3 regions of the Nocardia arthritidis genome follow, and region 3 is predicted to be linked to each of the others. Evidence: riboswitches for the same ligand, from Rfam matches in the RefSeq annotation. Region 3 holds a riboswitch; each other region holds the start of a gene.
What was found. A riboswitch is a leader RNA that binds a small molecule or an ion and turns the genes downstream of it on or off. The one in region 3 is predicted to bind cobalamin.
Positions count from the first base shown of each region.

Region 1: another riboswitch for cobalamin. It lies ahead of cobN (cobaltochelatase subunit CobN); the one in region 3 lies ahead of metE (5-methyltetrahydropteroyltriglutamate--homocysteine S-methyltransferase).
Region 2: another riboswitch for cobalamin. It lies ahead of F5544_RS15895 (FecCD family ABC transporter permease); the one in region 3 lies ahead of metE (5-methyltetrahydropteroyltriglutamate--homocysteine S-methyltransferase).

Region 1 is NZ_CP046172.1:5,896,967-5,901,244, forward strand. It holds gene cobN (cobaltochelatase subunit CobN) at 1-1,869, opposite strand, end outside; cobalamin riboswitch at 1,903-2,024, opposite strand; gene F5544_RS26480 (nuclear transport factor 2 family protein) at 2,036-2,473, opposite strand; gene cobG (precorrin-3B synthase) at 2,774-3,973, shown strand; gene F5544_RS26490 (hypothetical protein) at 3,977-4,278, shown strand, end outside.
Region 2 is NZ_CP046172.1:3,547,214-3,551,491, reverse strand. It holds gene F5544_RS15905 (TetR/AcrR family transcriptional regulator C-terminal domain-containing protein) at 1-446, shown strand, start outside; gene F5544_RS15900 (alpha/beta fold hydrolase) at 449-1,618, opposite strand; adenosylcobalamin (AdoCbl) riboswitch at 1,695-1,818, shown strand; gene F5544_RS15895 (FecCD family ABC transporter permease) at 1,835-2,866, shown strand; gene F5544_RS15890 (ABC transporter ATP-binding protein) at 2,863-3,666, shown strand; gene F5544_RS15885 (ABC transporter substrate-binding protein) at 3,663-4,278, shown strand, end outside.
Region 3 is NZ_CP046172.1:7,637,409-7,641,686, reverse strand. It holds gene F5544_RS34395 (serine/threonine-protein kinase) at 1-376, shown strand, start outside; gene metE (5-methyltetrahydropteroyltriglutamate--homocysteine S-methyltransferase) at 433-2,700, opposite strand; cobalamin riboswitch at 2,839-3,077, opposite strand; gene F5544_RS34385 (polysaccharide deacetylase family protein) at 3,212-3,928, shown strand; gene F5544_RS34380 (glycosyltransferase family 2 protein) at 4,129-4,278, shown strand, end outside.

The sequences.
Region 1 (4,278 bases), 1.7 Mb from region 3:
GGCCCGCATGAGCGTCCAGATCTGCTGGCGGATCGCGGGCAGTTTGGCCGGGTCGAGGGTGGAGATATTCGCGTGCTCGTCCAGCAACTGCTCCAAACGCGAGATGTCGCCGTAACTTTCGGCGCGCGCCATCGGCGGAATGAGATGGTCCACCAGGGTGGCGTGCGCGCGCCGCTTGGCCTGGGTGCCCTCGCCGGGATCGTTGACCAGGAACGGATAGATCAGAGGCAGCTCGCCGAGCGCGGCATCGGTGCCGCAGGCGGCGGACATGCCGAGGGTTTTACCCGGCAGCCATTCCAGATTGCCGTGCTTGCCGAGATGTACCATGGCGTCGGCGGCGAAACCCTCCGGCGCGGACAGCCAGCGGTAGGCGGCCAGGTAGTGATGGCTCGGCGGCAGATCCGGATCGTGGTAGATGGCCACCGGATTCTCGCCGAAACCGCGCGGCGGCTGCACCATCAGCACCACATTGCCGAAACGCAATGCGGCGATGACGATTTCACCCTTCGGATCGGCGGACCGGTCGACGTACAGCTCACCCGGCGGCGGACCCCATGCCTCGACGACGGCCGCCCGCAGCTCTTCGGGGAGAGTGGCGAACCACGCGGCGTATGTGTCGGCGCCGATGCGAATCGGGTTGCCCTCCAACTGTTCCGCGGTGAGCCAGTCCGGATCCTGGCCGCCCGCCGCGATCAGCGCGTGGATCAGCGCGTCGCCGTCCCGCTCGTCCAGGCCGGGGACCTCGCCCGGCGCGCCGAGATCGTAACCGGCCGACCGCATCTCGGTGAGCAACCGGATGGCGCTGGCCGGGGTGTCCAGGCCCACCGCATTGCCGATCCTGGCGTGCTTGGTCGGATAGGCCGAGAGCATGATCGCGATCCGCTTGCGCGCGTTGGGAATCCGGCGCAGCCGGGCATGGCGGACGGCGATGCCCGCCACCCGGGCGGCGCGCTCGGCGTCCGGCACGTAGGTCGACAGGCCGTCGGCGTCGAACTCCTTGAACGAGAACGGAACCGTGATGATGCGGCCGTCGAATTCCGGCACCGCCACCTGGGTGGCCACATCCAGCGGCGAGAGGCCGTCGTCGTTCGCCGCCCACTGGTCCCGACCGGTGGTCAGGCAAAGTCCTTGCAGGATGGGCACATCCAGGTCGGCGAGCGCGCCGACATCCCAGGCCTCGTCATCGCCGCCCGCCGATGCCGCGGCCGGTTTCGTACCGCCCGCGGCCAGCACCGTCACCACCAGGGCGTCGGCCCGGCGCAGCGCGGCGAGCAGCTCCGGTTCCGCGGTACGCAGCGAGGCGCAGAACAGCGGCAGCGCGCGGGCGCCCGCATCCTCGATCGCCGTGCACAGCGCGTCGACGTAGGCGGTGTTTCCCGCGAGATGCTGTGCGCGGTAATAGATCACGGCGACGGTCGGCGCGTCCGGACCGGATTCCGCCGCGGTACGCGGCAATTCGCCCCAGCTCGGCAGCTGCACCGGCGGTTCGAAGCCGTGCCCGGTGAGTAGCACCGTATCGGACAGGAAGTTGTGCAGCTCACGCAGATTCGCCGGACCGCCCGCGGCCAGATAGTTGTGCGCGTCGGCCGCGACGCCGCCCGGCACCGTCGAACATTCCATCAGCTCCGCGTCGGGCGCGATCTCGCCGCCCAGGGCGACCAGCGGAACTCCGCTGGCCCGCAACGCTTCCAGGCCCTCTTCCCAGGCGCGCTTACCACCCAGGACGCGCAGCACGACCAGCTCGGCGCCGTCCAGCAGCGCGGGCAGATCGTCGAGCAGCAGCCGGGCCGGATTGCCCCAGCGGTAGTCCGCGCCGCTGGCGCGCGCGCTGAGCAGATCGGTGTCGGACGTGGACAGCAGCAGGATCACGGTGACGGCCTTCCTCGGGTGACGCGCCCATCGGGGGTGTGCTGCTCGCCGGAGAGGGTCTGGCTGTACACAGTGGCGCGACCGCACCGGAATTGCACCGGTTTCCTCGTCAGCCGCCGAGCATGGGCAGCCTACCCGCCGCCGCGCCCGACACCGGTATCCGGTGCTACGTGAGGTCCGCGTTACCCTCGATCGCCTTCAGCAGATAGTGGAATTTGCTCACCCGCCAACCGTCGCCACCCCGCTCGACGGCGAGGTCGTAGCTGCCGATGAAGGTGCGGGTCTTACCGTGCACCGCGTCGTTCTTCACATGCACCGCAATGGAATCCGCGTGCACCTTCGCGGTATCGCCGCGCAACTCGATCAGATGGTTTCCGGACTGATGCTGCAGCGCGTCCAGATCGCCGAGGCCGGTCCGCCAGTCGCCGACGATATCGGCGGCATCGCGCACCGCCGCCGCCCCGCCGAATCCCCCGTCGAAATCCACCTTCTCGGTGAATACGCCGAGCAGGTCGTCCCAGCGCTTCTGATCGCAGTACACGAACATCTTCGTAATCGTTTCGATGATCGCGAGCCGGTCCGCGACATCAGAGATCTCACTCATTCCGGTGACATTAGCGAGCGGATTCGCCGGTCCGCGACCGAGTTTCCCAGGCATCGCGCCGCCGCGGCCGGACGGCGAACATGCTGACCGCGCGATCAGGCGTACCTCCGCCCCGGCCGTGCACGGGCTTCAGGCGGCTATGCCAACAGCGCCATCAGGCATACCGCCGCATTCGCTCCGGCCGTGCGTGGGCTGCGGACGGCCACGCCGACCGCGCGATTAGGCGTACCTCCGCATTCGCTCCGGCCATGCGCAGGCTGTGGACGGCTTCGCCGACAGCGACATTAGGCTGGTTTCGTTATGACTCGTACCTCCTCCGATTCGTGTCCCGGCGTGCTGCGGCTGCACGATGCGGCCGACGGGCCGCTGGCGCGGATCCGGCTGCCCGGTGGCCGGTTGGCGCCCGCACAGCTACAGGCGCTGGCCGAGGCCGCGCGGGATCTCGCGGACGGCGCCATCGAGCTGACCTCGCGCGGCAATATCCAGCTGCGCCGGGTGCGGGACGCGGGCGAGTTGACGACGCGACTGGAGGCGGCCGGACTGCTACCGAGCCGGACGCACGAGCGGGTGCGCAATATCGTCGCGTCGCCGCTCTCGGGCCGGGTCGGCGGATGGACCGACGTGCACGGGCTGGCGAGCTCGCTCGATGCCGGGCTGCGGGCGCGGCCGCGGCTCGCGGACTTGCCGGGGCGGGTGCTGTTCACCCTGGACGACGGGCGCGGAGATATCAGCGGGCTCGGCGGGGATATCGGCGTACACGCCACCGGTGCGGACGAATTCGCGGTACTGCTGGCCGGCCGGGATTCCGGTATCCGGGTCTCGGCGGCCGACGCGGTCGAGGTCATGCTCGCGGCCGCGGACGGCTTCCTGGACGTGAGCTCCGGGCAGTGGCGGCTGCACGAGGTCGACGGCGGCGCGGACCGGATCGTGGACCGGCTCGGGCTGGCGCCGGTGCCGCAGCGGCTGGAATTCGGCGCCGCGCACGATATTCCGATCGGCTGGCTGGAACAGGACAACGGCTTGGTCGCACTGGGCGCGGGCGTCCGGCTCGGTTCGCTGCCGGCCCGGGTCGCCGAATTCCTCGCCGCCGTGGAACGCCCACTGTTCGTAACCCCTTGGCGCAGCCTGGTTCTCGCCGATCTCGAGGAGTCGCCCGCCGAGCAGGTCGTCCGGGTGCTCGCCCCGATGGGACTGATCTTCGACGCGAATTCGCCCTGGCTGCTGGTGAGCGCCTGCGCCGGACAACCGGGTTGCGCGAAATCGCGGACCGATGTGCGGGCCGACGCCGCCGCGGCCGTCGAATCCGGACGGGTGCTGCCGCTGAGTGAAAAGCACACGGCCGCAGGCGTGTTCACGGCCGAAGAGGTGGAAGTGGCCGGGCGCCAGCACTGGTCGGGCTGTGAACGCCGGTGCGGGCGCCCGCGCGGCACGGTGACCGATGTGGTCGCCACCGAGACCGGCTATCGGGTAGACGGAGGATCCGCGCGAGAAGGGGTGTGACGCATGATGATCGGACTCGGCGATGACGAGATCGCGGCGATGTCCCCCGAGGAGCGCCGGGAGCTGATCCGGCGGCTGCAAACACCGCATGTGCTGCCGCGACCCTCGGTCGTCCGGCTGCACCGCCGCATTCGGCTCACCCTGATGACGGGCGGCACGATCGCGCTGATCCCGTGGATCACCTACCTCGGATTCACCCTCCCCGACGACTACACCGCCCGGAACTGGACACTCACCTGGGTGGGCTTCGACATCCTGCTCGTCATCATGATGGCGACGACGGCGTTCCTCGGCTGGCAGCGCAG
Region 2 (4,278 bases), 4.1 Mb from region 3:
AACAGGCGCTGCTCGGCGCGGTGGCCGACAAGATACTCGCGCCGATGGAGGATCCGGTCACCGCGACCGAATGGTCCGGCCAGATCGGCGAACTCGCACATCGGCTGCGCGGCTGCCTGCTCGCCTACCGCGACGGCGCCGAACTGGTCTCGGCCACCTACGCCTCCAGGCTGACCACGAGCAAGGGCCGAGAACGCTTGGTGGGCGCGGCGATTCGCGCCGGAATGCCGCGCCACGAGGCGGAGCTGGCCGGATTCACGGTGCTGTACTACGTGCTCGGCCAGACGGTCGACGAGCAGTCGCGGATGCAGATGGACTCCGCGGGCGCCCTCACCGAGGATGCCTCGCCGCTGTACGAAACACCCGATGCCACCGCACGTTTCGATTTCGGGTTGCAGCTGTTCATCGCCGGTGTGCGGCATCTGCTCGGCGAGCGGGTGCGCTGAATTCAGTGCGGTCCGGCCGCGTTGCCGCTCGCGTTCCGCATTTGCAGCTGATACCGCTGGACGAACGGCAGGATCTGATTCTCGATGATGTCGTTGTACTCCACCGGACGCGAGATCGGGTTGGCGTGACCCCCGGTCCTGGTGAATGCCACGAGCAGGGTGCCGTTCACCCCGCCGGAGATATCGATCAGCACCCGGTGTGAGTATTCGTCGTCCACCACCATATCCCGGTCCGGATCCCGCGGGCGGATGAAAATGATTGCGGGGCGCGGCTTTCCGTCCAGCGGGCGGGCGAGCGAGCGCAGGTCGTCCGCCGCGCCGCCCGCCACGATGGCGGCGAACTGGGCCTCGATCAGGCCGTTGCTCGCCACGTCGCGGGACAGGATCTTATCCCGCAGTATCTCCACCTCGACATCGCGCAGCGCGCGAAACCCGATGTCGGGCAAGCCTTCCGGGCTCACGCCCAGGAAACGGTCGCGGCGCGCATAGGTTTCCGCGAGTATCCGCAGCAGCCGGCTCTCCCGCGCGCCGGGCAGCCAACCCGCCCAGCGCACCAGATCCTCTCCCGCGCTGCGACTCTCCGGGCGCACCGCGTTCAGGTCCACCGGCGTGCAGTCCAGCATGACGCCGACCAGCCTGCGATCGCTCTCGTTGCGGATGTGCTTGGCCACCTCCAGCGCGATCACCCCACCCATGCTGTGGCCCATCAGCACAATGTTTTTCAGCGCCGCCTGCTCGGCGGCACGGACGATCAGGTCGGCGATGACCTTGGTGTCGATACCTTGATTGTCGTAGCGGATCGCCCACACCATCCCGATCTGGTCGAGTGCGGGCAGGGCCGCGGCCGTACTGGTGGCGTCGAGATTTCCGAGCCCGACCATATCGACGACGACCGTATCCCAGTTCTTCGGATCGGCGGGCGTGTTGACGGCGATGATGGACGGCCGGGTGCGGGCCAGGCGTTCCCGCTCCGGGTTGACGTCGGCGGTCCAGTAGTAGCCGACCACGATGAGCACGGCCAGCATCAGCGCGGCAACCCGCAGTAGTGCCAGTCGGGTGCGGCGCAACCGGTGCCAATCGTGTCCGATGCGGGTTTCCCGCAGGCGGGCCCGGCGACGCGCGTCATCCCAATCGCTGACGGTGGACGGGTGCCGCTCGTCCATCGGCAACATGTCTTCAGGGTATGGATGGGTCGGAGAGCTCGCCAAAAGCCCCCGGTGTGTCGCGGAAATCCAACCGGCCGGTAGAGTTCGGGCGTCATTATCGGCGGGTGCGGGAATCCGGTTCGAATCCGGAACGGTCGCGCCACTGTGATCGCCCACGGGCGAAAGTCAGACCTCCCCCGCCGAAACGAACTCGAAAGGCCGCGATTTGCCTGTGGAGCCGCGATGATCCGCGTCCGGACATCGATCGCCCTGACCGTGCTGGCGCTGCTGCTGATCGCCGCGATGGTGGCCGCCACCGGATTCGGCGCCGAAACCCTGCCCGTCCGATCCGTCGTCGACGTGCTCGCGCATCGGTTGACCGGCCGCACACCCGCCGATCCCGGACTGGACACCATCGTGTGGCAGCTGCGGGTGCCGCGCACCGTGCTCGCGGCGATCGTCGGCGCGGGTCTGGCACTGGCCGGTGCGGCCATGCAGACACTGGTGCGCAATCCGCTGGCCGATCCGTATCTGCTCGGGGTGTCCTCCGGCGCCGGCGTCGGTGCGGCGGCGGTGATCACCACCGGCTTGTTCGCGAGCGCTGAGGTGTGGGCGCTGTCCGGCGGCGCGCTGGTGGGGGCGTTCGCGGCGGCGGCGCTGGTATTCCTGATCGCCGTCGCGCAGGGCGGTTTGACGCCGCTGCGGCTGGTGCTCACCGGCACCGTCCTCGGCTCGGCCTTCGCGGCGTTCAGCAGCTATCTGATTTTCCGCAGCGCCGATCCGGCCGCCGCGCAATCGGTGCTGTTCTGGCTGCTCGGCAGCCTGTCGGGCGCGGACTGGACGCGGATCGCGCTGCCGCTCGGCGTTGTCGCGGTGAGCGCGGCGACGCTGTGCCTGGCCGGTGGCTGGCTCGACGCGCTGCATCTCGGCGCGGATACCGCTGCGGCGGTGGGGGTTCCGGTGCGTGAGCTGCGGATCGGACTGTTCGGGCTGCTCGCGGTGCTGGTCGGCGTGCTCGTCGCGGTGTCGGGTGGCATCGGGTTCGTGGGGTTGGTGGTGCCGCACGCCACCCGGCTGCTGGTCGGGCCGCGACACCGGAGCCTGCTGCCGGTCTGCGCGCTCTGCGGCGCGTTGTTCCTCGTGATCGCCGATGCCGCCGCCCGAATCCTGGTGCGGCCGACCGAGATTCCGGTGGGCGTGCTGACCGGGTTGATCGGTGCGCCCGCGTTCCTGGTGCTGCTGGGACGGCGGCAGTACCGGTTCGGCGCGGCATGATCTCCAGTGCCGCACCGGAACCGGCCGAGATCACGGTGGATGGACTGGCCTGCGCGGCCGGGCGGCGAACCGTGCTGTCCGGGGTGTCGTTCACGATTCGGCCCGGTGAGACGATCGGCATCGTCGGCCCCAACGGCACCGGCAAATCGACGTTGCTACACGTCCTGGCGGGCGTGCGGAAACCGGCGCTCGGCCGAGTGCTGGTGAACGGTCAAGTGCTGCACGACCTTTCGGGCAGACAGCGGGCACGCACCGTCGCACTCGTCGCGCAGGACGAGCAGCCGCCGACGGACCTGCTCGCGGGTGAGGTCGTCGCGCTCGGCCGCACACCGTATCTGCCGCCGTGGGGCGCGGGGTCGCGGCGCGAGCGCGCGATGGTGGCCGAGGCGCTGGCGGCGGTCGATCTCGCCGGCTTCGCCGACCGGCCGGTGCACCGGCTCTCCGGCGGTGAGCGGCAGCGGGTGTTGTTGGCGCGGGCCCTGATTCAGGAAACGCCGGTGCTGCTGCTGGACGAGCCGACCAACCACCTGGACATCACGCACCGGTTGGAACTGCTCGCCGCGGCCCGCGACCTCGACCGCACCGTCGTCATGGCGCTGCACGAGCTGGCGCTGGCCGACCGGTACTGCGACCGGATCCTGGTGCTGCACAATGGCGCCGCCCATCCGCTCGCCCCACCCGAGACGGCGCTGCGACCGGAGGTGCTCGACACCGTCTTCGGAGTGCGCGCACTGCGCGTGCCCGAACCGGATACCGGCGCAAGCCATCTCATCATCACGGCACGGGAGGCCAGATCATGAAACGCATACCCGTACTGCTCGCCATCGCGCTGATCCTGACCGCATGCGGCGGGCAATCGACCGCGGCAGGCACGCTGACCGTTCGCAATTGCGATGCGGAACAACGCTTTCCGGTCGCCAAACGGATGTTCGTCAACGACGGCAACCTGATCTCGATGACGCTCGCACTGGGCGCGACCGATTCCGTGGCGGCGGTGTCGAGCCTGCAACGCGATGCGGAAACCCTGCGCAGGCACTACGGTCCCGCCGTCGACGCGTTGAAATCCGTTGCCCCCGGGTATCCGTCGCTGGAGACCGTGCTTGCCCAGCGGCCGGATGTCATGGTCGCGGGCTGGAGCTACGGATACGACGAGGCCAAGAACCTGACCCCGGACACATTGCGCAAGCAGGGAATCGCCGCCTACGTACTTACCGAGAGCTGCCGTCAGCACCCCGGTGAGCGCCAGCGCGGGCTGGTCGAGCCGTGGACCGCGCTGCGCACCGACCTGACCAACCTCGGCGCGATCACCGGCCGCGCCGAACGCGCCAGCGAACTCACCGCCGACCTCGATCGCAGGCTGGCCGCGCTGCGCGCCGCGCCGCAGGCCGAGCGCCGCCCGAACATCTTCCTGT
Region 3 (4,278 bases):
GGTGGAGCCGGTGACCCGCGGCAAACCTCGGCGCATGCGATTCGTGGTGGCGTCGGGACTGTTGCTGGCCGGGGTCGGTGTCGCGGTGGGTGCGGCGTTCGTGATGCGCGACGACGGTGGATCATCCAACCCAGGGACAACGTCCAAGGTTGTGCCGCAACCGGTTACGACGACCACCACGTCGAGTGCGCCGACGACCTCACAGCCGCCGCCCGCGCCGCCGACCGAAGCCCCCAACCCGGCGGACATTCCGCCGATCACCACCGCCCCACCGCAACCGCCACCGCGGCGCAGCACCACCGTGCCGCAGCAGGCCCCCGCCCCGCAGCCCGGGCCGGTGGTTCCGCAGACGCGCTCGTACCAGTGGCCGGAGTGACCTTTCCGGAGTCCAGTGGATCCCGCTCCGCGCGAGCGAAGCGGGATCCACATCGGCTAGCGCACCGCTTGGGCGGCGGCCACCATATTGCGCAGCGCCAACTCCACCTCGGCCGGGCCGCGGGTCTTCAGGCCGCAGTCGGGATTCACCCAAAGTCGTTCGGCGGGAATGACTTTCAGTGCGGTCCGCAGTGAGGCGGTGATCTCCTCGACGCTGGGCACCCTCGGCGAGTGGATATCGTAGACACCGGGCCCGACGCCGAGGTCGAATCCGGCGGACCGGAGATCCTCGACTATCTCCATCCGCGACCGGGCCGCCTCGATGGAGGTGACGTCGGCGTCGAGTCCGGCGATCGCGTCGATGACCTCACCGAATTCCGAATAGCAGAGGTGCGTGTGGATTTGGGTGCTGTCGGCGACACCGGCGGTGGCCAACCGGAACGCCCCGACCGACCACTCCAGGTAGGCGGGTTGGTCGGCGGCACGCAGCGGCAGCGTCTCCCGCAGGGCGGGCTCGTCCACCTGGACGATGCGGATGCCCGCCGCCTCCAGATCCACCGTCTCGTCCCGAATGGCAAGGGCCACTTGACGTGCCGAATCGGCGAGCGGCTGATCGTCGCGCACGAACGACCACGCGAGAATGGTCACCGGGCCGGTGAGCATGCCCTTGACCGGCTTGTCGGTGAGCGACTGCGCGTAGGTGATCCAGTCGACGGTCATCGGATCGCGCCGCGCCACATCGCCGTACAGGATCGGCGGCCGAACGCACCTGGTGCCGTAGGACTGCACCCAGCCGTTCTCGGTGGCGGCGAATCCGTCGAGCTGTTCGGCGAAGTACTGCACCATGTCGTTGCGTTCCGGTTCGCCGTGCACGAGCACGTCGAGGCCCAATTTCTCCTGTAGCGCAACGACATCGGCGATCTCGGCGCGCATCCGGCGCTGGTATTCGGCCTGATCGATCTCGCCCTTGCGCAGCGCGGCCCGAGCCAGCCGGATGGCCGAGGTCTGCGGATACGATCCGATCGTCGTGGTCGGCAGCGCGGGCAATCGCAGTCGCTCGGACTGCAATTCGCGCCGCTGCTCGGCGGGGGCGCGCCGCGTGGCGTCCGGGCCGAGCGCGGCCAACCTGGCCCGCACCGCCGGATCGTGCAGGCGCGGGTCGGCCCGCCGCGCGGCCAAAGCCGCACGCGTCGCGACCAATTGATCCTCGATGGCATCGGCGCCCTGGTGCAGACCGGTCGCCAGCGTCCGGACCTCGGTCACCTTCTCCGCGCCGAACGACAGCCAGGAACGCAGCCCTTCGTCGAGTCCGGTCTCGGCGGCCAGCCCGTACGGCACGTGCAGCAGCGAGCACGAGGTCGAAACCGCGACGGCGCCCGTGGATCCCGCGAGGTCCCGCAGCGTTTCCAGCGCACGGTCCAGATCGGTGCGCCACACATTGCGCCCGTCGATCACACCGGCCACCAGCAGTTTGTCACGCAGCACCGACACTTCGGGAACCGTTGTGCCGGAGACGAAGTCGAGCGCGACGCCATCGATTCCGGTCTCGGCCAAGGCGGGCAGCGCCGCGCCCGGCCGCCCGAAGTAGGTGGCCACCAGGATGGCCGGGCGCTGCTCGACCGCGGCCAATTCGGTGTAAGTGAGCCGCACCAGGGCGATTTCGTCCTCGGTCAGGTCGGTGACCAGCACCGGCTCGTCGATCTGCACCCATTCGGCGCCCGCCGCGGCCAACTGAACGAGCAACTCCCGGTACAGGCGCACCAATTCCGGCAGCCGATCGAGCGTGCGTTCCCCGGCGGATTTGGCCAGCTTCAGGAAGGTGATCGGACCGATCACCACCGGCCGGGCGGCGACGCCGACTTCCCTCGCCTCGGCAAGTTGTGCGAGCAGCTGCTCCGGATTCAGCGAAAACGTTGTGCCCGAATCGATTTCGGGAACGAGATAGTGGTAGTTGGTATCGAACCACTTGGTCATCTCCAGCGGTTCGATGGTGTCGGTGCCGCGCGCGGCGGCGAAATACCGGTCGAGTGGATCGGCGATCGAGGCCACCCGCGCGGGCAGCGCACCGAGCAGCACGGCGGTGTCGAGCATCTGGTCGTAGTAGGAGAAGGTGCCGACCGGCACCGAATCGAGCCCGGCGGAACGCAATTCGGACAACTGGGCGCGCCGCAGCTCACGGGCGACGGCGTGCAGTTGTTCTGCGTCGATGCGACCTGCCCAGTAGGACTCGGTGGCGCGCTTGAGTTCCCGTCGCGGCCCCACCCGCGGGAGACCGAGAACCGTTGCGGTGAACGGCGTATGTGAAACAGTCACGTTGTGCTCCATTGTGTTGGACCTGAACCAACGCCCAATCGGCAAGCGGGACCAGCGATCTGCCGAACAGGAGCCCTGAACCGGGAACACATCCGGCGAAACGCTGCGGACCCGCGCGCCCTCTCCACGAGGCGGTGGCCACCGGATACGGCGTACCCGGTACAACCGGCAGGTCTTCGGACTCGCGGGCACCGGCCGAATCGGCCGATCCGGCAGACCGCCGGAAGGTCCTACTGGCCGTCGCTTCCCAGGCCGATGAGCCCAGTGCGTGATGACGGCGGTCGTTCCCGCTCACCGCTGCGGGGACAGTCCCGGATTCCCACCGGGTTCCCTCTTGCCCGTACGCCCAAGGGAGCGTTCGGGTTTCGACACCGGTACGCGACGTAGGGGCTCCATCTCGCCTGCGCCCGGTGAACCAGCTGCGTCATCCAGCATATGTCCAACTACATAGTTGTCATCAAATCGGGTCGGACCTTCCTTAAGTTGGTCATGAATCACACGCTTATTCGCCTAGCATGGGCGCGTGTTGAAATCTGTGGTTGGCCGCGCACTCGCACCACTTGCGGCCGGGGTGGGGTCTGTTCAATTGGTGCGAGCCGATCGCCCCACCGTGGTGCTCACCTACGATGACGGGCCCGAGCCCGGCAGCACCGAGCCGGTGCTGGCCGCGCTGGCCGACGCCGGTGTGACGGCGACCTTCTTCGTCCTGGTCCGGCGTGCCATGGAGCAGCGCGCGCTGTTGAACGATGTGCTGGCGGCGGGCCACGAGATCGGCCTACACGGCTACGACCACATCCGGCTGACCACCCTGCCCGCCACCCAGGTGTACCGGCGGACCAGGGATGCCCGGCGGCAGCTGGAGGATTTGTGTGGCAGACCGGTCCGCTGGTTCCGGCCGCCGTACGGCGCGCAGGTCGCGAGCACGTGGACCGCGATTCGCGCCGCGGGCCTGACCCCGGTGGTGTGGAGCCGGTTCGCGGGCGACTGGGTCGACGAGGATGTCCAGAAGCTGGCCGGGCAGGCGCTGGAGGGCATCGGCGACGGCGATGTGCTGCTGCTGCACGACGGGTTCGCCAATGCCGCGGACGGCGCGGACGACGGTCCGGCGCCCACCTTCGATCGGGGTGCGCTCTCGCGCCTGGTATTGGACGGTCTGGCCGAGCGCGGTCTGGCCGCCGCCTCGTTGGGCGATGCGCTCGCGCACGGCAGTTCGGTTCGTAACATCTGGCTGGTTCGCTGAGATAGTTTCAGCGCCAGCAGCTTTCACATCTTCTCCGTTGCCCGCCGTGCGCTCCGGCGATGCGTTCGGCGGCCCGGTAATGGTGGATGATGTGAGAATCGTCACCAACGTTTGGATTCCCGTATGCTGACCTATGCATTAAATTCTGCTGAGTCTGTGGGGGAGTGCCTTCCCGCTTGTAGCTTGGATGTGGGGTAACCGTGGTCGCACGATCGGTTTCGATCGTCATTCCCGTTTTCATTTCGGATGCCGAGGGTCTGGGTTTCCTCGATGTTCAACTCGGTGCAATAGCCGAGCAAGACTACGTTGGCCCGCTCGAGGTAGTCGTGGCGGACAATGGATCGCCGACT